DNA from 3 places in the Cellvibrio sp. PSBB006 genome. Region 2 is predicted to be linked to each of the others. Evidence: predicted binding sites of a transcription regulator. Region 2 holds the regulator's gene; each other region holds the start of a gene.
What was found. Region 2 encodes FNR, which switches genes on or off when oxygen is low (the NO sensors DNR and NnrR bind a similar motif). Its sites were predicted from a motif close to TTGATNNNNATCAA; they were not measured.

Region 1: hemN (oxygen-independent coproporphyrinogen III oxidase) is a predicted target of FNR. The motif match lies at 1,122-1,135, and genes of this name have one in related genera.
Region 3: CBR65_RS07205 (DnaJ C-terminal domain-containing protein) is a predicted target of FNR. The motif match lies at 3,158-3,171, and genes of this name have one in related genera.

What each region holds. Positions count from the first base shown of each region.
Region 1 covers NZ_CP021382.1:198,282-204,628, reverse strand. Annotated here, with positions in the region: gene hemN (oxygen-independent coproporphyrinogen III oxidase) at 1-1,065, opposite strand, end outside; gene CBR65_RS00975 (peptidylprolyl isomerase) at 1,181-2,047, opposite strand; gene narI (respiratory nitrate reductase subunit gamma) at 2,047-2,736, opposite strand; gene narJ (nitrate reductase molybdenum cofactor assembly chaperone) at 2,796-3,536, opposite strand; gene narH (nitrate reductase subunit beta) at 3,540-5,072, opposite strand; gene CBR65_RS00955 (nitrate reductase subunit alpha) at 5,076-6,347, opposite strand, start outside.
Region 2 covers NZ_CP021382.1:79,468-85,814, forward strand. Annotated here, with positions in the region: gene CBR65_RS00375 (SirB2 family protein) at 154-531, opposite strand; gene CBR65_RS00380 (DUF4202 domain-containing protein) at 583-1,173, opposite strand; gene fnr (fumarate/nitrate reduction transcriptional regulator Fnr) at 1,189-1,944, opposite strand; gene CBR65_RS00390 (PepSY domain-containing protein) at 2,033-3,547, opposite strand; gene CBR65_RS00395 (cold-shock protein) at 3,950-4,156, shown strand; gene CBR65_RS00400 (glutaminyl-peptide cyclotransferase) at 4,247-5,080, opposite strand; gene CBR65_RS00405 (DUF502 domain-containing protein) at 5,148-5,843, shown strand; gene CBR65_RS00410 (late competence development ComFB family protein) at 5,892-6,308, opposite strand.
Region 3 covers NZ_CP021382.1:1,731,928-1,738,274, forward strand. Annotated here, with positions in the region: gene CBR65_RS07195 (ZIP family metal transporter) at 457-1,344, shown strand; gene pgm (phosphoglucomutase (alpha-D-glucose-1,6-bisphosphate-dependent)) at 1,393-3,048, opposite strand; gene CBR65_RS07205 (DnaJ C-terminal domain-containing protein) at 3,278-4,222, shown strand; gene CBR65_RS07210 (chaperone modulator CbpM) at 4,222-4,524, shown strand; gene CBR65_RS07215 (glycosyl hydrolase) at 4,783-6,347, shown strand, end outside.

The DNA of each region.
Region 1 (6,347 bases), 120 kb from region 2:
CTCAACTACCTTGGCGTTTTGCACATAAACTCCACCAAATGCACTGATGGATGACACACCAAACGCTACCAGATCGCAATCGCCATGGGTTGAGTAACCTTGGAAATTTCGTTGTAACTTCCCGGCGCGCTGAGCTTGCACCAAACTGTCTTCGGGTTTGGCAAAATGGTCCATACCGATGTACACATATCCCGCCTGCTGCAATGTCTCGATAGACATTTGCAGGATGTCGAGCTTCTCCTGCGCTGAAGGCAATTCTTTTTCCTTGATCAACGCCTGGCTTTTAAATAGGTGCGGCAAATGCGCGTAATTAAATAAGGATAAACGATCCGGTGAGAGATCAATGACTTGTGCCAGGGTTGCCGAAAAACTTTGCTTTGATTGCAGCGGCAATCCGTAAATTAAATCCATGCTGATTGAGTGGTAATCTTGCGCACGTAATGCATGCACCAACGTCCTGACATCATCGACTGTATTGTACCTGTTAACCGCCTTTTGGACGCGCGGGTCAAAGTCCTGCACACCCATGCTGACCCGATTAAAACCCAATTGACGCAAATGCCCCATGGTACCGGCACTTACCCGGCCAGGATGAATCTCGACACTGTATTCACCGCTGTCATCATGCAACAAATTGAAATGGGTTCGCGTGGCTGACATAAGCAAGGTCATTTCGTCATCGCTGATAAAGGTCGGGGTTCCGCCGCCCCAGTGGAGTTGCTTCACCGGACGACGGGTATCAAACCATTGCGCTTGCATCGCCAGTTCTTTTTCGACTCGTTGCAAATAGGGTTCTGCACGTTTCTTATTGTTAGTGACCACCTTATTGCAGCCACAATAGAAACATAAGGTGTCACAGAACGGAAGATGGAAGTACAACGACAGAGATCGCTGGCTGGCGTTGCTGCGCTCCACCGCAGCGGCAAAATCGGCAGGAGAAAAATGAACGCTGAATTGAGGCGCAGTGGGATAAGACGTATAACGCGGCCCAGCCAAATCATATTGACTGATCAACCGGGTATTCCAATGTAGGGGAGTATCAAATGAAGGGGAAGATGATGACATGGTGCCTCACGGAGCTAGGGTTTGTTTTCAGACTAACAAACTGGTCATTTAATCGATTGATTTATATCAATATTTCCTTCGATCCAAACGCCCTGCTCCCTGCCTTCAGGTAACATCACTGCATCAATGGCGAAGTGGATACATCAAACGTATAACCTTCAATATCCGCTTGCGCAATCAACCTGTGAATGTACTGCGCAATCGCTTTGGTACGGACTTTTTCATTCAGATAATCGGCAATCCGATCTTTTACTGCACTGTAGGGTAACTGGGTGCCGGGAATATTGCGCTCAATCCACACCACATGCACACCGTAACGGCTTTCTATCGGATGAGATAGCAATCCGGGCTTGGCTGCAAATACGTGACGCTCAAATTCCGGGATTGTTTGGCCGCGCGTAATCTGGCCGAGGCTGCCGCCCAATGCCCGGGACGGACATGCTGACGCCTGCAGTGCCAGCGCCGAAAAATCCTCACCGGATTGCAAAGCGACAAGGAGTTGCTGCGCGCGCGACTTTGCTGCGATGCGAGCTTCATCATCATCGGGCGCAGCGGCGATTAAAATATGACGCAATTCCAACAGTGGTGAGGTAACGAAACGTGCTGTGTTAGCGTGATAATACTGGGCACATTCCTTGTCCGTTGCTTCCGGTGCTGTCACTTCAGCATTCAGCAACACCTCGAGCAACTCATCTTCGGAAGTTCCGGTATTGTCTAACTGTAAGGACGCCGCGCGCTGGCGAAGTAATTCACCGATAATGAGCGCTTCAGCGGCTTTGAACATGGCTTCCCGTTGCGTTGTGGCCGGGTGATATTGCATCTCGGCTGCAATATTTTCCCCCGAAATGTGATGATGATTAACCCGTATAGTCGGTACGCTGTGACGCTCGCTGGCCATCAATGTATCGCTATGAATAATCTTCAACGCCGAGTTAATTTGTGCTGTGGTGTCCTGGGCAGGTGTGTGGTGATGTATGGTCATTATGCATTCCCCCGGCGACGCACGACTTGGTAATTACGATTGAGGTACTTCAATGGAACACTGAGGATATGAACCAACCGGCTGAACGGGAATACGATAAACAGTGTCATGCCCAAAAAGACATGTGCTTTAAAAATCCAATGCACACCTTGAATGGCCTCTGCCGCCGCAACACCATGAAAAGTGACGATGTTCTGGGCCCAAGCCATCAACTTCAGCATTTCTTGCCCATCAAGATGGCCCAGTGAAACAAAGATTGAACTTAAACCCAGCAGCAATTGCGCCAGTAATAGCAACAACACAGCGATATCCATTCTACTGCTGCTCGCACGTACGCGTTCGTGCATCAAACGCCGATGAACCAGAATAACCAATCCGTAAAGACACAACACCCCAAATAATCCACCCGCCACAATGGCAACCACCTGCTTCATGGCAGGAGTAATGCCGAATACATGCCACACGCTTGCAGGTGTCAGCAATCCGACAAAATGACCGAATAAGATACCCAGGATACCGACATGGAACGGAAGGCTGCCACGGCGAAGTTGCTTTTTCTCCAGCAATTGGCTGGAGCTGGCTTTCCAGGTGTATTGTTCCCGATCATACCGCGCCCAGGTGCCGATAATGCATACCGCCAAAGCAATATAAGGATAAACACCGAAAACAAAAAAAAGACTATTAGACATGATGACTCCTTAAAGCGCGCGTATAAAATGACTTCACGCAACGCGGTTATTAGGCGGTATTACTCCGTACGCACAGGGATAGTGGTTGCCCCTGCACGAGCAAACCCACTCAGATCCAGCACCTGTTCCTGATCGCGCCGTTGATCGCCAGTGGGCCGATAGTTCGCCGCAGAACAGGCATCACCCGCACTTTGAGCGGTAAATGTGACAGCCTCTTCCTCCCACACTTTATCCAGGGCTTCCGGCGTATCGTCGCGTTTTTCAGTGGCGAGTTGTTTGCGCAGATCGACTAAATCAACTTTTGCACCAGACAGCTGTAATAGCGCAGCAAAAACTGCAGCATAACTATTGCTACGATCCTGCAAGCGACATAACAACAGCGCTACTATATGTGCTATCTCCTCTAGCCCCAGGCGCGCATTCTCTTCACCTTGCGTGGATAAAAACTCAAGATATAACGGAATATAATCCGGCAGCTCTTTTGCTGTCAGTTGCAGGCCGGCTGTTTTATATTGCTGTAGCAGATCCACCATGGCCTGGCCGCGATCGCGTGATTCACCATGAATATGCTCAAAAAGCAATAGGGATAATGAACGTCCCCTCTCAAAAAGACCGTCATACTCTGCTTGCCAATCCAGCAGGTCCCCTGCGCAACGCTGGTTGATAAAATCTGCGAGGGACTCGATCACATTCGACGTCACCGGCAATTCCTCAATTAACTCAAGCAAGCCTGCGCGAGCGTTGTGTAGATCTGCCGTTGGATAATCCAGCAGCAGCGAAAGAACTCGTAGCGACTTCATTGTTTACTCCTTATGGTTTGCCGGAACAACCTGACGCACAACGGTTGACTTAGCACCAAATAAATTCACATTATTGTTGCCATCACTACAGCCATTGCCAAAACTGAAGCCACACCCGCCCTTCAAATCATAAGCTTCTTCCGCATAGGCGCGGTGGCTGGTGGGAATAACAAAACGGTCTTCATAATTGGCCAGCGCCATGTAGCGATACATATCTTCCACCTGGGCGACGCTCAAACCAACTTGTTGAAGCACGTCCAGATCCTCTACACCATCGACTTGTTGCGCGCGCTTGAAGGCTCGCATAGCAATCATTTTTTCAAGTGCTTCAATTACCGGCTGCTCCTCTCCGGCCGTCAGCAAGTTAGCCAGATAACGCACCGGGATGCGCAGCGATTTGAGGTCCGGAATTTCACCGTTCATCCCCACATGGCCCGCCTGCACGGCGCTTTGAATCGGTGACAGTGGCGGCACATACCAAACCATGGGCAAGGTGCGATATTCCGGATGCAATGGCAGTGCAATCTTCCAATCAATTGCCATCTTGTAGGTTGGTGAATTTTGCGCGGCAGTGATCCAGGACTCGGGTATACCTTCAGCCTGTGCAGCGGCAATCACACCAGGGTCGTGGGGATCAAGGAAGATATCCAATTGAGCTCGATATAAATCCGCTTCGTTGGGCACACTGGCTGCCTCCTGAATTCGGTCGGCGTCATAGAGCAGAACGCCCAGATAGCGAATGCGGCCGACGCAGGTTTCAGAACAAACCGTCGGCTGCCCTGCTTCAATGCGGGGGTAACAAAACGTACATTTTTCTGACTTGCCACTTTTCCAGTTGTAATAAATTTTCTTGTATGGACACGCCGACACACACATGCGCCAGCCACGGCACTTATCCTGATCGATTAGCACGATGCCGTCTTCTTCACGTTTATAGATAGCACCGGATGGGCAGGAAGAAACGCAGGCCGGGTTAAGGCAGTGCTCACACAGTCGCGGCAGATACATCATAAAGGTCTGCTCAAACTGGCCGTAGATATCTGCCTGAACCTTGTCAAAATTCTTGTCTTTGCGACGCTTTTCAAATTCCGTGCCGAGGATCTCTTCCCAGTTTGGACCCCATTCGATTTTCTCCATACGCTCACCGGTAATCAGCGAACGTGGGCGCGCCACAGGCTGGTGCTTTTTCGCACCGGCGGTGTGCAGGTGCTGGTAATCGAAGTCGAAAGGTTCGTAATAATCATCGATTTCGGGCAGATCCGGATTGGCAAATATATTGGCCAGTACACGTAATTTCCCACCGACGCGCGGTTGTAATTTACCCTTGCTGGTTAACTTCCATCCGCCATTCCATTTCTCCTGATTCTCCCATTCTTTTGGATAACCAATACCGGGTTTGGTCTCAACGTTATTGAACCAGGCGTACTCAACGCCTTCCCGAGACGTCCAGACATTCTTACAGGTGATCGAACAGGTATGGCAACCGATGCATTTATCGAGGTTCAGCACCATGCCGATTTGGGCTCTGACTTTCATGGGTTACTCCTCATCCATCCAATCGACGTTATTCATCTTGCGTACGATGACGAATTCATCGCGATTACAACCGACGGTGCCGTAATAGTTAAAACCGTAGGCTTGTTGCGCATAGCCGCCAATCATATGCGTTGGTTTCATCACCGCGCGGGTCACCGAGTTATGAATACCACCGCGGGTTTTGGTGAGGCTGGAACCGGGCACGTTTACGATGCGCTCCTGGGCGTGATACATCATGCTCATGCCTTGCGGAACCCGTTGGGAAACCACGGCTCGTGCGCTGATTGCACCGTTTACGTTAAAGACATCAATCCAATCATTGTCGACAATACCCGCCGCTTTAGCATCAACTTCGCTAAGCCACACGATTGGGCCACCACGTGATAACGTCAGCATGAGCAAATTATCGGAATAGGTACTGTGAATACCCCACTTTTGGTGTGGCGTAATCCAGTTGAGGACCAATTCTTTATTTCCGTTCGGGGTACGATTGTGAACCGGTTCGATGGTTTTCAGATTTACCGGTGGTTTGTAAACACACAGCGTCTCGCCAAAATCGCGCATCCATTCGTGATCCTGGTAAAACTGTTGCCTCCCGGTAATGGTGCGCCAGGGAATTAACTCGTGAACATTGGTATAACCCGCATTATAAGAAACGTGTTCGTCTTCCAGGCCAGACCAGGTCGGTGCGGAGATAATCTTGCGCGGCTGCGCTACGATATCCGCAAAACGAATTTTTTCATCTTCTTTAGGACGCGCCAGATGCGTATGATCCAAACCGGTTTTTTCAGATAAGGCAGCCCAGGCTTTCACCGCGACTTGCCCATTGGTCTCTGGCGCCAGCGATAAAATGACTTCACAGGCATCAATAGCTGTCTCAATTTTTGGTCGTCCTTTATTCGCGCCTTCCTCGTGGTGAACGCGATTAAGCTGCCCCAAAAATTTCACTTCATCTTTTGTATCCCATTTAATGCCTTTACCGCCATTGCCGAGTTTTTCCAGCGCCGGGCCGAGGGAGACAAAACGGTGGTAAGTGTTGGGATAGTCACGTTCTACCTGATGGATATTCGGCATCGTTTGCCCGGGAATTGCCGGACATTCACCTTTCCACCAGGCTTTTACCCCATAGGGTTGTGCCAGTTCTTCCGGCGTATCATGGAGCATGGGTGTCGTAACGACATCCTGTTCTACTCCCAGATGCCCCGTACTTAACTCGGAGAATTTTTTGGCGATGCCTTTGAAGATATCCCAGTCACTGCGGGATTCCCACACGGG
Region 2 (6,347 bases):
CCTGTGTGTGATATAGATCACTTTGGCTGGCGCGTCAAGCATCGGCTATAAAAAACACTTTATTAATAATAATCTGATTAGATGTACGCGTTTCTTATAGTTGAAAGCGTAATAATGCGCCGCTTTTGGCGGCGCGAGCGGAATGACCAACAATTAGCCGAAAAAGCCCAGTGGGTTTTTGCTGATGGCGACACTGAAGATGTAGATGAAGACGATAAGCGCCGCTATCCAGCTGCATTTGCGCACAGTGGGATTGGCATTCCTGAATGCGATAACCCCAAGAACGATGTAAACCACCAACAGGACAATCTTGGTCATCAACCACGGATGATCGCCGGGCGAATAGCGTAGGACGCCGGCGAGTGCAAAGGCGCTGATCAGCAACAGGGTATCAATGATATGTGGCAGGATCTTTACCAGTTTTTTATGCAGCCAGGGCGATTGTCGCCACATCCAGATACCGCGAATAAAAAAGCCGATAAACGATAAAGCGGCCATTGTCATATGGATATGCTTGAGCATCAGGTACATGAGCGGAGTTCCATTTATGGTTGTTATGAAGGGTATCGATAGTGGTTGGGTTTAGGGTGTTAACGCTTTGGTAACCAATTGCAACATGGCCTCCGATAATGGCAGGCGCAAGGCAGCTTCATGGCCCTTGGGTGACATTTTGTTCCAGGTTTTGCGGATGATATCGATCAGCTTTTCTTCGTCGTGCTTGGCTGCAAACTCTTCCAGGTAGTATTCCAGAAAGACCAGGCAAATCACGTCTTCCAGTGCCTGCACTTCCTCGTCACGCTTTAACCCGCGTTTGAGCAACAAATCCTTCACTCGTTGAATGGCCGCCTCGTCATAACCTTTGTTGTGCATGATGACGGCGGCGGTTTCGCCATGAAATTGTGCCAGGTCGCTACGCCACCGTTTGTAGCCCTGGCGATCCATCGGGTAATCGCTGCGCGGAATCTTCCAGCGGCAAATATGCTGGCAACGTGCAGCCAGTTGCAGGGTGATGGATGCGTCTGGACAAAAGCGTGCGAGCTGCTCACTCATCCGTTGGCCGTAGATCCACTCTTTGGGAACAGATTGACCGTTGACGATTTCCTGGTGAGGGTCTTGTTGGTTGGCTGCATCGAAATCAGCCAAGGTAGCCTGAAGTTGTTCAGCGGGGGTCATGGGTATCCTTAGTAATTATTCGGCGCCGCTTGCGATGTTGCGCAACTCGTCTAGGTCGTTAATCGCAATATCTTTGCGATTAACCTCAAGAATGCCCAGTTTTTGCAAGCGAGTGAAAACCCGGCTGACGGTTTCAATGGTCAGGCCGAGGAAGTTACCGATATCGGTGCGCGACATCGGTAGGGAAAATGACATCGCCGAGAGGCGGCGACGGTGGTTGCGTGTCGAAATACTCATCAACAATGTCGCAATACGTTGCTCTGCCGTGCTTTTGCTCAGCAGGGTAATGATTTGTTGGTCATGGGTTATCTCACGGCCCATCAACTGAAAAATATTACGCTGTAACGAAGGAATTCTGGTGCTGAGTTCTTCCATGCTGTGAAACGGAATTTCGCAGATGGAGGCAGTTTCCAGGGCAATGGCGGAGTTGGTGTAGCGGTCTTCCGCCAGGCCTTCCATTCCCACGACCTCGCCCGGCAGATAAAAGCCGGTAACCTGTTCTTCACCGTTATCACTCAGGGTGATGGCTTTTACGGCTCCGGAGCGAATGGCAAACAGCGAGGAAAAACGATCATTCGCGCGGTACAGGTACTCGCCTTTTTGCAAAGGTTTGCTGCGCTGGACAATGTCGTTCAATCGGTCAATATCATCGATATGCAGACTGATGGGCAGGCATAGGGTATTGAGGCGGCAGTTGCCACAGGAAATTCGTTTGTCGTGCGCGCAATGAGGAGAAGTGGGAGAGGTATCTACAACCTGGATATGGATCATGGAAGGACCTCGGTAGGATGTGACCCGTGAGAGCGCCCAATTGTTGCAGCTTTACCTGGTGGGGTAAACAGATTTCACTTGTACACTCTCAATCAATCGCCGTCCGTTTACGGCGCGCACGCGTAGCCCAGTAGCGATAGGCGCCGAGCAGCAACACCATCATGATCGCCAATGCAACTAATGATGTCAGGATGTCCCGAATATCCTTCCCCAGAAAATCCGCAAAGTGCCATTTGTGCAGGTAACCGAAACTGTAACCCTCCAGGCGATCCACATCGGTGATGGCGGCAGCCAGGGTATGGCTAGCCGTTTCCACATAGATGCTGGGATTTCCCGGCAAGGCAAAATCCACCGCATGCACCGGTAAGCGTTTATTCACAAAGCCATATTCATTATCGAAGCCTTTTACCAGGCGAATATTTTTAATGCTGTCTGCCGGGTATTCACTGAACGCCAGGGCCAATGACTCGGCATGGCTGCGCCAGCCCTGATCCAGTAGCGCGCCGGATGTGGCGTGGAGATAGCGGACGGCATCCCTCTGAGGTTGTTCATGGGCATGGTGAGCGTGATGGTGATGATGTTCCCCGCCGGGTGGTTCCGGCGGTGTAAATTCGCGCAGCTGCCAATACAGGTCCGCACCGATGCGTGCCAGTTGTATATCCAGGATGTCATCGCGAGCCAGTACACGCTGCAACGCGCTCATATCCAGGCGCAAATCTGCTGCGTTAATTGTCAGCGGCTGCGCTGGTTGCGGTTGGTCAGACTTGTCGCGTACCAGTAGATGAAATAAACCACTGAGGCAAAACGCCATCGCGAAGATCGCTACGGTTGCCCCCAGGTGACGATGGATCTTGCGTGACACAGGATGATGCTGGTGCGCACTGATCTGTTTGCGAAACATACCCAGACGCCAGCTCTTGATGTACAGCACCAGACCAAAGGCGGCAGTACAAAAACCCAACACCAGGAAGATGCTCATCAGGCTTTGTCGCAGGGGCAGGGAATCAATCCAGGTCCAGGAATGCAGTGCGCGGAAAAACGCACCAGTGATGGATTTGTTGTTATCCACAATGGTCGCCAATCGTCCCTGTTGGGTATCGATATATACGCGTGCATTATCAGCACGCTCAAAATTTACCCGCACAACCGGGAGGTAACGATTGATGTACAGATAGTCGGAATCGAATTGTTCAATGGGAGTAGCATCAATCACCGGCGACGTGGAGTCACCCAAATAATGCCGCGCCATAAAGTCGGCATACCGTTTTTCACCGTGTTCAATTAGCGTGAGATCGGTAGCAGAAAAGTAGGCAATACCCTGGTCGCTATGAATACGATAAACCGGTCGGTTCTGCCATTGAAACAGGCGCAGATGAAGAATATGCCGGAGATCATATTGCTTCACCAGATGCTCGACTGGCGCAACATCCTGCCACTGCAAGGGCACGGTGGGCGGTGTAAATACCGGCTTGGGATTGATGCGTGAAATCAGCGGATGAGCCAGACCGCTCAAGGCCCAGGCGATGACGGCGATGCACATCACCAGGCCGATGCGTTGATGCCAATGGTATAAAAAAGAAAAGCTGTTTTTAGTTTTAATCATTGCGATCTTCTGTTAATTGCCGATGGTTTCCGGGCTCTTGTCGTTTACCATTCACTTACAAAGTAAACGCCGGCCGGATTACCGCAGCTTAAGATTGGCACAGCGTTGTGCGGGTAAAAAGGTGACAAATTGTCGCACCCCTTGTCGCACTTCTGTTTCGCCTCGCGACGCTCGGTGTGCAGGCTAACGCATCACATTAAAGGGGGCTTTACTTGAGCTTTAAGTCGGGTATATAGTGCCTCGGCTGGCAAACATGCAGCATTATTTATGGTACATCGTTGTTCTAGCAGTACATCTATTAGCAACCTCGTTTTGTTCTTCATAAGTAAGATGTGATCAGTCAGCACAGATGCCAAGGTGGCAATTTTTAATTTACTCAGCTAAAGAGCATTGAGGTTTTTTATGTCTAAAAGTACTGGTACTGTTAAGTGGTTCAACGAGTCTAAAGGTTTCGGTTTTATTGAGAGCGATGCTGGTCAAGACGTTTTTGTTCACTACAGCGCTATCAGCGGTTCAGGTTTCAAAACCTTGGCCGAAGGTCAAAAAGTAGAGTTCGACGTTAAGCAAGGTCAAAAAGGCCCACAAGCTGAAAACGTCATCGGTCTCTAGGTTTTACGACTGATGTACTCAAAGCCGCATTTCGATGCGGCTTTGTTGTTTTTACCGGGAGTGTTTTAAAAATTTACTGAATGACAGCAGTCATTGATCCGCTGCGCTGGCTACCGGTTTGATCAGTTTTATCAGATACATTGTGGGCCAGTGTTTGCCCGTCACCCACAATCCTTCGTGCTCCGTATCGTAAGCAATACCATTTAATACGCTCTCACTGGATTCGATATCCACCTGCGCCGTGAGGGCGGTAAGGTCCAGTGAACCGACTACCTGGCCTGTCGTGGGATCAATCTGTACCAGGCGATTCTCATGCCAGACATTGGCCCATACATAACCCTCAATAAATTCCAACTCATTCAAGCGCTGCACCGGCCGTCCTTCTTCGTTTACATCCAGGGTCTTTTCCAGACTAAAATCTGTTGGTGAATGGAAATACAGGTGCTCGCTGCCGTCGCTGCGAATTAATAATTTACCATTGTGGGTAAGCCCCCAGCCTTCGCCGCTGTAACGCCAGCGGTCGATAACGCTGAAAGTGGTGCGGTCGTAAACAAAGACGATTCCCTCCTGCCAGGTGAGCAGATAGAGTTTGTCGTCCAGCAGCGCCAGGCCTTCCGCGAAGTAGCGATCAGGCAGCTTATCTTTTTGGGTGAAATTGGCGGTGAGCTGGGCCCATTTGTTGTCCGGTTCAGTGCGGGGATAGCTGACCAGCATGGAGCGGCCATACAAGCCGCTGCTTTCATAGAAGGTATCACCATCCAGCACCAGCCCTTGGGTAAAGAGCGTGGGTTTATGTGAACGTTGTGCCAGCACTTGATAATCGAAATGAACCACGCCTGACGTATGTGCTACCGTGGTTTCTGCGTTAGCTATCAGCGGCCCGCTCAGGCAGAATAGCCACCAAAACAAGATGATGCTTTTCACTGTGTGATCAACCTTTATACGTTTATTCAGCGCTTATTGTGACAGGGAAACCCCCAGAGTAAAACTTATGCAAAAGATCCAGGCGTTTCGTGATTATTTGAGACAGAGGACTGGCGCCCAGCGGCTTCAATCCTTCATCGGTTTTACCTTGCTCGGCGGCTTTATGGTCGTGCTGCCGTTTGTGATTTTTCTGTTCCTGCTCGAATGGCTGTTTAATTTTATTACCGGGATGATCAGCCCGTTGAGCGGCTGGCTGGTGAGCATTACACCCCTGGCTAAATATATGGCGGATATTCTTGCCATTATTATCGTATTGAGTACATTTTTTGTGATCGGCCTGCTGATCAAAACCAACATTGGCCGGTTGTTGCATGAGCGTGTGGACGCCTGGTTGACGAAGCTGGCGCCCGGTTACAAAACAATTCGGGAAATCATTTCACAACTGTTGGGGGGTGAAAGTAATGCCTCGCTGCTGAAGGGGCAGGTGTGTCGAGCTTACATTATGGGACGACCGGCGGGGGTGTCGGTGACCGGCATCGTGACGTCGATTCATGATAACGGCGATTATACGGTGTATGTGGCAACGGCTCCCATTCCCACCTCGGGTTTTGTTTATCATTTATCACCGGATTGTGTGGATCTATTGCCTCACATCAGTGTTGAAGCGGCCATGCGCACGGTTATCGCCTGTGGCAGCGGCTCACAGATTTTGTCTGAACCACCGCCGACGGTGAATAAACCGCTACAGATCGATGTGCCCTGAGTGGGTCGTTTTGAAAGCGGTCCGGTGCTGCCGGTCCAGTGTTGATACCTAGCTTTTGGGCTTGCGCGCGGTAGATTTTTTTGCGCCGGGTTTTTTATTGCCGGTGGATTTCCTGGGTGATTTCTTTTCGCTTGCTGTGTCAGGTTTACTCGCTGACGGCTCCTCGCCACGCTCGCTGGCCTGTACATACGCGATAGCGCTCTGCACCGCAATTTTGATTTTATGTTCGATCTCCTGCATTTCCTGCGGCGACATAAAAAACGTCATATCCACATCGTGGCGAATATAACGCGGGGGCAGGCGATTAAGCGCTACGCAGGCCACATCTGCCAGAAATTCACGATCACCGGCTTGCACCCGTTCACTGGTTGCGCTGATTTCCTGCAACACCAGCCGCTCATAATAGTTATGGATAAAATCCACGTCGTCATCAAAAGTGTAGTGGCGATTACCGGTCGTCAGCATGGGAAACTCCTTGTGAGTAAATTTATGCCAAAAGTATAG
Region 3 (6,347 bases), 1.7 Mb from region 2:
AGACGCTCGTCGCTTTGTGCAGCAAAACTACTCTTTAATGACAGCGCTGTCAACGGTGCCAATATATGAAAGCCGGAAAGCTTCACAGAGACTTTTATAGCATATTATCTTTGTGACTATAAGATAAAAAATCATCTTTGCAAAGGTGAAAATACATCACCAGTAAAAAAATAGCACCCTTTATTGTGTTAATGACCATTTCGCTTATAAGAATATATTTATCATAGCTAATCGCAATTAAATAGGAGGAAAGAAGAGAAATCCGCCTAAAATCTACTGCCGTTGAACTATGCGTCAAGATTTGCTTTTTTATTCTTTACATTTATAGCTGAAACAAATCAGGCTGGTAAATTAATTTAAATGGTAATGATTCTCTATTACAGCCATTATAAGTATTAAATTTAGCAATTGGTTTCATGGTCCTTATTAGATGATTGCCTAAACACTAGAATCGATATGAATACTCAAGTGATAACCTCTCTTACACCTATACGCCTGCTCGGTTTTACCATCCTGGCGGGCGGCGCGGTTGCCTTGGGTCACGAGGTGTGGCTCGCTATTCTATTTCACGATCCCCGTGTTGCCGACGCGTTGTTTGCCGGTTCGATTGCAGCCGCTGCCACGGCTCTCGGCACCTTGCCTGTGCTTTTCTCGCGCCGTTTATCAGAAAAGCTCGTCGATACTTTGCTGGGCTTTGGCGCGGGTGTCATGTTGGCCGCAACAGCATTCTCATTGATCATTCCGGCTCTCCAATCAGCACAGCAACTCGGCTACTCGACATGGCTCGCGAGCCTGATTGTCGGCGCAGGCATCTTGATAGGTGGTGCCCTATTGCTGTTCATTGATCACATTCTGCCGCACGAGCATTTCATCAAAGGACCCGAAGGCACCAAAGCGCGATCTTTACGACGCACCTGGCTATTTGTTTTTGCAATTTGCTTACACAATTTGCCAGAGGGCCTGGCAATAGGAGTGGCTTTTGGAGGTAGTGATGCGCTCGGTGCCAGTGCGCTGGCAACTGGCATCTCGATTCAGGATGTGCCCGAGGGTTTAGTGGTAGCCGTCGCACTGATTGCCGCGGGTTACTCGCGTTTACGAGCAATTCTTATCGGTTGTGCATCGGGTTTAATTGAACCGGTTGGCGCAGTATTGGGCGCGTCCATCGTAACCACTTCTGCGCAATTTTTACCTTGGGGATTGGCGCTGGCCGCCGGTGCCATGTTGTTTGTTATCAGTCATGAAATTATTCCTGAGTCCCACCGCAAAGGTCATGAACGTTTTGCAACGGCGGGATTAATGCTCGGTTTTGTGTTGATGATGGTGCTGGACACTGCGTTGGGATAATAAAAAGCCCACCGTTGATAGCGAGCTTTTTTCTCAATCTATCAAACATTAAATTAATGCCGCATCAACAATTGTTTGTGCTTCGTTTAAGATATCTCGCAGATGCGTTTCGCCTTTAAAACTTTCGCCATAAATTTTATAGATATCTTCAGTGCCCGAAGGTCGCGCCGCAAACCAGCCGTTTTCAGTAACCACTTTTAATCCCCCGATAGAGGCATTATTGCCCGGCGCCGTGGTCAATACAGCAGTGATCTTTTCACCGGCCAAAGCTGTCGACGTGACTTGCTCCGGAGAAAGTTTGGATAATTTGGCTTTTTGCTCCGCATTCGCAACAGCCTGGATACGGTCTGCAACCGGCTCGCCGTATTTTTGTGTTAGTTTTCGATAACACTCGCCGGGATCACGGCCGGTGCGAGCAATAATTTCAGCCGACAACAATGCTGGCGCCAGACCATCTTTATCCGTTGTCCACACGCGGCCATCGCGGCGCAAGAATGAAGCACCTGCGCTTTCTTCACCACCAAAGCCGAGCGAACCATCCTGCAAGCCCTGCGCAAACCACTTAAAACCCACGGGCACCTCCAACACTTTGCGACCAATGCCAGCGCTCACGCGATCAATCATCTGGCTGCTCACCAAGGTTTTACCTACAGCAGCGTCTTTACTCCACTCAGGGCGATGTTGGAATAAATAATCAATCGCTACAGACAAATAATGATTAGGTGGCATTAAACCCACACTGCTTGTCACGATACCGTGGCGGTCATGATCCGTGTCGCAGGCAAACGCAATATCAAAACGATCTTTTAATCCGATCAATCCATTCATCGCATAAGGTGATGATGGGTCCATGCGAATTTTTCCATCCCAATCTACTGTCATGAAACGAAATGTTGCATCGACCGTTTTATTCAGGACAGTAAGGTCGAGGCGATAACGTTCTGCAATCGCGCCCCAATAATTCACGCCCGCGCCACCGAGCGGGTCAACCCCCATGCGCACACCGGCGCTGCGAATAGCCTCCATATCAATGACATTGCCCATATCATTAACATAGTTATTTAAAAAATCGTAGGTATGCGTAGTGGGTGCACGCAACGCGCGCTCAAAGGGTATGCGCTTGACACCTTGTAAGTCCTGCTGCAAAAAAATGTTAGCTTGTTTTTCTATCCAACCGGTAACAGCAGTATCCGCAGGGCCGCCATTAGTCGGGTTATATTTAAAACCGCCACCATTCGGTGGATTGTGCGATGGCGTGATAACAATACCATCGGCCAGACCCGTGGTGCGGCCCTGGTTGTAAACCAGGATGGCTTGAGAGATGGCCGGCGTCGGCACATATTCACCACCGGCAGATATCATCACCTCCACCTCGTTAGCCGCCAATACTTCCAGCGCGCTCACAAATGCCGGTTCGGACAATGCGTGACTGTCGATTCCCATAAAAAGCGGACCGTCAATACCCTGCTCTTTTCGATATAAACAAATGGCTTGGGTAATTGCCAACACATGATATTCATTAAATGTTTTATCAAACGATGAGCCCCGATGGCCAGAGGTACCAAAGGCCACATTCTGACCGGGAACAGATACATCGGGAATTTCGCTGTAATATGCTGTGACCAGTTTGGCTACATTGATCAGAATGTCCGACGGTGCAATATGGCCAGCCAGTGGGCTGATCTTCATGGTTGATTCACTCAAGTGATTCTCCTTTTGTTATCGATGCCCAGCTATCCTACAGGATGGCGCGCTGACATCTATTCGTTAACCAACACAAGTTGACATTATCGGCCAGGAATCAGGAACTTTTTTGATCCGGCGCAAATCTGCTCAATAAAATCACGCTAGACTAGAGCGCAACGAAAGCCAATTTTACGCTCACCGCCGCATGATACCTCAAGCCGCTTTTGATCATTGCAGGAGCCGTTCAGTGGAATTCAAAGACTATTACCAAATACTCGGCGTGCCCAAAACGGCCACGGCAGAGGATATCAAAAAAGCCTACCGTAAACTCGCGCGTAAATATCATCCGGACGTGAGCAAAGAAACGGATGCAGAAAAACAGATGCGGGACGTTAATGAAGCTCGCGATGTATTAAGCGATCCTGAAAAACGCGCCGCTTATGATCAAATAGGCCAAGGTTATCGACCCGGACAGGAGTTCCATCCTCCACCTAATTGGGATCGAGATAATTGGGATGCAGGCTACGAATATAGCGGGCGCGGCTTTAGCGGTGCAGACACAGCAGATTTCAGCGATTTTTTTGCCAATCTGTTCGGCCAGGGTCGGCGCGCAGGTGGTTTTCAACAGCGCGGCGAGGACCGGCATGCCAAGATCCAGATTGATCTCGCTGATACCTATCAGGGCGCAACCAAAGCCCTCACGCTGCAAACTCATCAGCTCGACGATCAGGGGCGGATGTCGCTAACAGAACACACCCTGAATGTGCGTATCCCCAAAGGCGTAAAAGAAGGTCAACACATCCGCCTGAGCGGCAAAGGCAATCCGGGCGTGGGTGGCGGAGGTGCTGGCGATCTGTATCTGGAGATTCATTTCAAGCCTGATACGCGTTACCGCATCGATGGACGGGATGTATACGCCAGATTACCCGTTACGCCGTGGGAGGCTGCTTTGGGGGCTGTGATTGAAGCACCCACACCATCCGGTTCCGTCAAATTAACCATTCCTGCAAACTCACAGGCCGGACGCAAATTACGTCTAAAAGGTCGCGGTATTCCAGCGGACGAACCGGGCGATTTATATATGGAATTGGCTGTGGTTTTACCACCAGCTGATAACGATAAATCCCGTAAGTTATACGAAACCATGGCGAAGGAACTTAACTTCAACCCACGCAGAAATACGGGAGTCTGATGATGACTAAATCCGACACATTACAAGGTACACTACTCGACGACGTTGCATTGACTTGCGAAGAGTTGGCACGTGCGTGTTGCGTTGAGCCTCAGTGGGTCATAGAACATATTGAAACGGGTATACTCGGTGACGGCTCACGTTATGTTGAGACGTATCGCTTCACCAGTTATGACTTGAGACGCGCACGCCGAATTAGTCTATTGGAGCGGGATTTTGATGCCGTGCCGGAGCTGGCGGCTATGATGGTCGACTTAATGGAAGAAGTAGAACAATTAAGAAAACAAACGACGATTTCTTAAGCCGTCGTTATCAGCATCAAATATTTTCACGCCGGCCAAACGTTTATCAAGACGCCAAATTTTCGTTTTTGTGATTTATAAGACCTTCCTGTTTTGCAGGTGTGGCAAGATATACCCTCTTCATTACCGCACACAGTCACTTTAAAAAAACAATAATATAAAAAGAAGCACTGCCCATAGCAATTCAACCGGGTATTTGTCGTGCTCATATAACTCCAACAAAGCGCTACACAAATTCTTTTCTTACTGGAGAGCAACATGATTTTTTCACAACGAAACGCCATTGCAGTCTTTGCAATGACGTCAGCACTTCTATTGTTTGGCGGTACCGCGCAAGCCAACACGGTCACATCGAGTAACGGCACAGCTACCGCCAGTTTAACCATTCAAAGTGATTGGGGCAGCGGATATTGTGCGTCCGTTTCTATCAACAATCAGGGCGATGCTGCTACCACTACCTGGCAAGTAGTGGTTAATCCGAATAACGCCACGATCAACAATTTGTGGAACGGCAATCTCGCTAACAACATTGTTACCAGCATGAGTTACAACAGCCATATTGGTGTTGGCGGAAACGCCGGTTTCGGGTTTTGTGCCAACACCCACGGCGGTAATTATTTACCCACGTTGAGCAACCTCACCGTCAGCGGTGGTGGTAATAATCAGTCTTCCAGTTCATCGGTTGTCAGCAGTTCGTCGTCAATGATGTCGAGCAGCGTTTCATCCAGTTCAAGCGTGCCGGTTTCAAGCAGCTCCAGCTCGCTATCCAGTGTGGCCAGCTCGTCTTCTTCTAGCTCTAACAGTTCAAGCAATTCCAGTGAGCCGGAGATGATTCCGAATGCGGTAAGTAACGGCTGGCCCTATTGTCGCTCCGCCGATTCCGATCCGGATGGCGATGGCTGGGGCTGGGAAAACAGTTATTCCTGTATCGTGTACGGCTCTGCGGCAGATGCAGGTCCCGGTGACTTTCCGTATTGTTTAATCGGTGCGGATCAAATTACCTTGTGTGATTCTGATACCGGTAGTTGGGGCAACGAAGCCGGACAAATTTGTTTATCGCACAGCATGTGCCCCGGTATGGGAAGTGCCACTCAAGCGCCCATGCGCAGCACGCCAGTTAATCCAAATGCCGATGGCACAACACGAGATGTTTACGGCTACCTGCAATCCATTTGGGGCGAATACATGCTGTCGGGCCAAATGGATCTTACGTGGCAAGACAATATTGATCAGTATCAACGTGTGATCAATGATACCGATCGCGCGCCAGCGATCATGGGTTATGACTTTATGAACTACGGTTTGTATTGGAACGGCATCTCAGGCTTAACCCAGACAGAAGAAGCCATCGCACATTGGAATCGTGGCGGACTGGTTACTTTCACCTGGCACTGGCGCGATCCCGGTGCAGCCGAAGGCATTATTGGAGAGTTCTACACGGAAGATACCAGCTTCACGATTCCTATGCTGAACGGCGAGCTGGATACGTCCAGCACCAGTTTTGCCAATATCGAAGCCGACGTCGATATGATTGCGGCCGAGTTATTGCGATTGCAAGCCACTGGCGTAACGGTATTGTGGCGACCCTTGCACGAAGCTTCGGGCGGTTGGTTCTGGTGGGGCCGCAATGATCGCACTGACGAGGTGCCCGCTGCTTATGCGCAAGTTGCATTGTGGCAATACCTCTATGATCGTTTAACCAATCACTACGGTTTAAATAATCTTATTTGGGTGTGGAATGGTCAAAGCGCCGCCTGGTATCCGGGTGATGACGTTGTTGATATCGTCAGCTTTGATATTTATGACGGCAGTCAAAATTATGA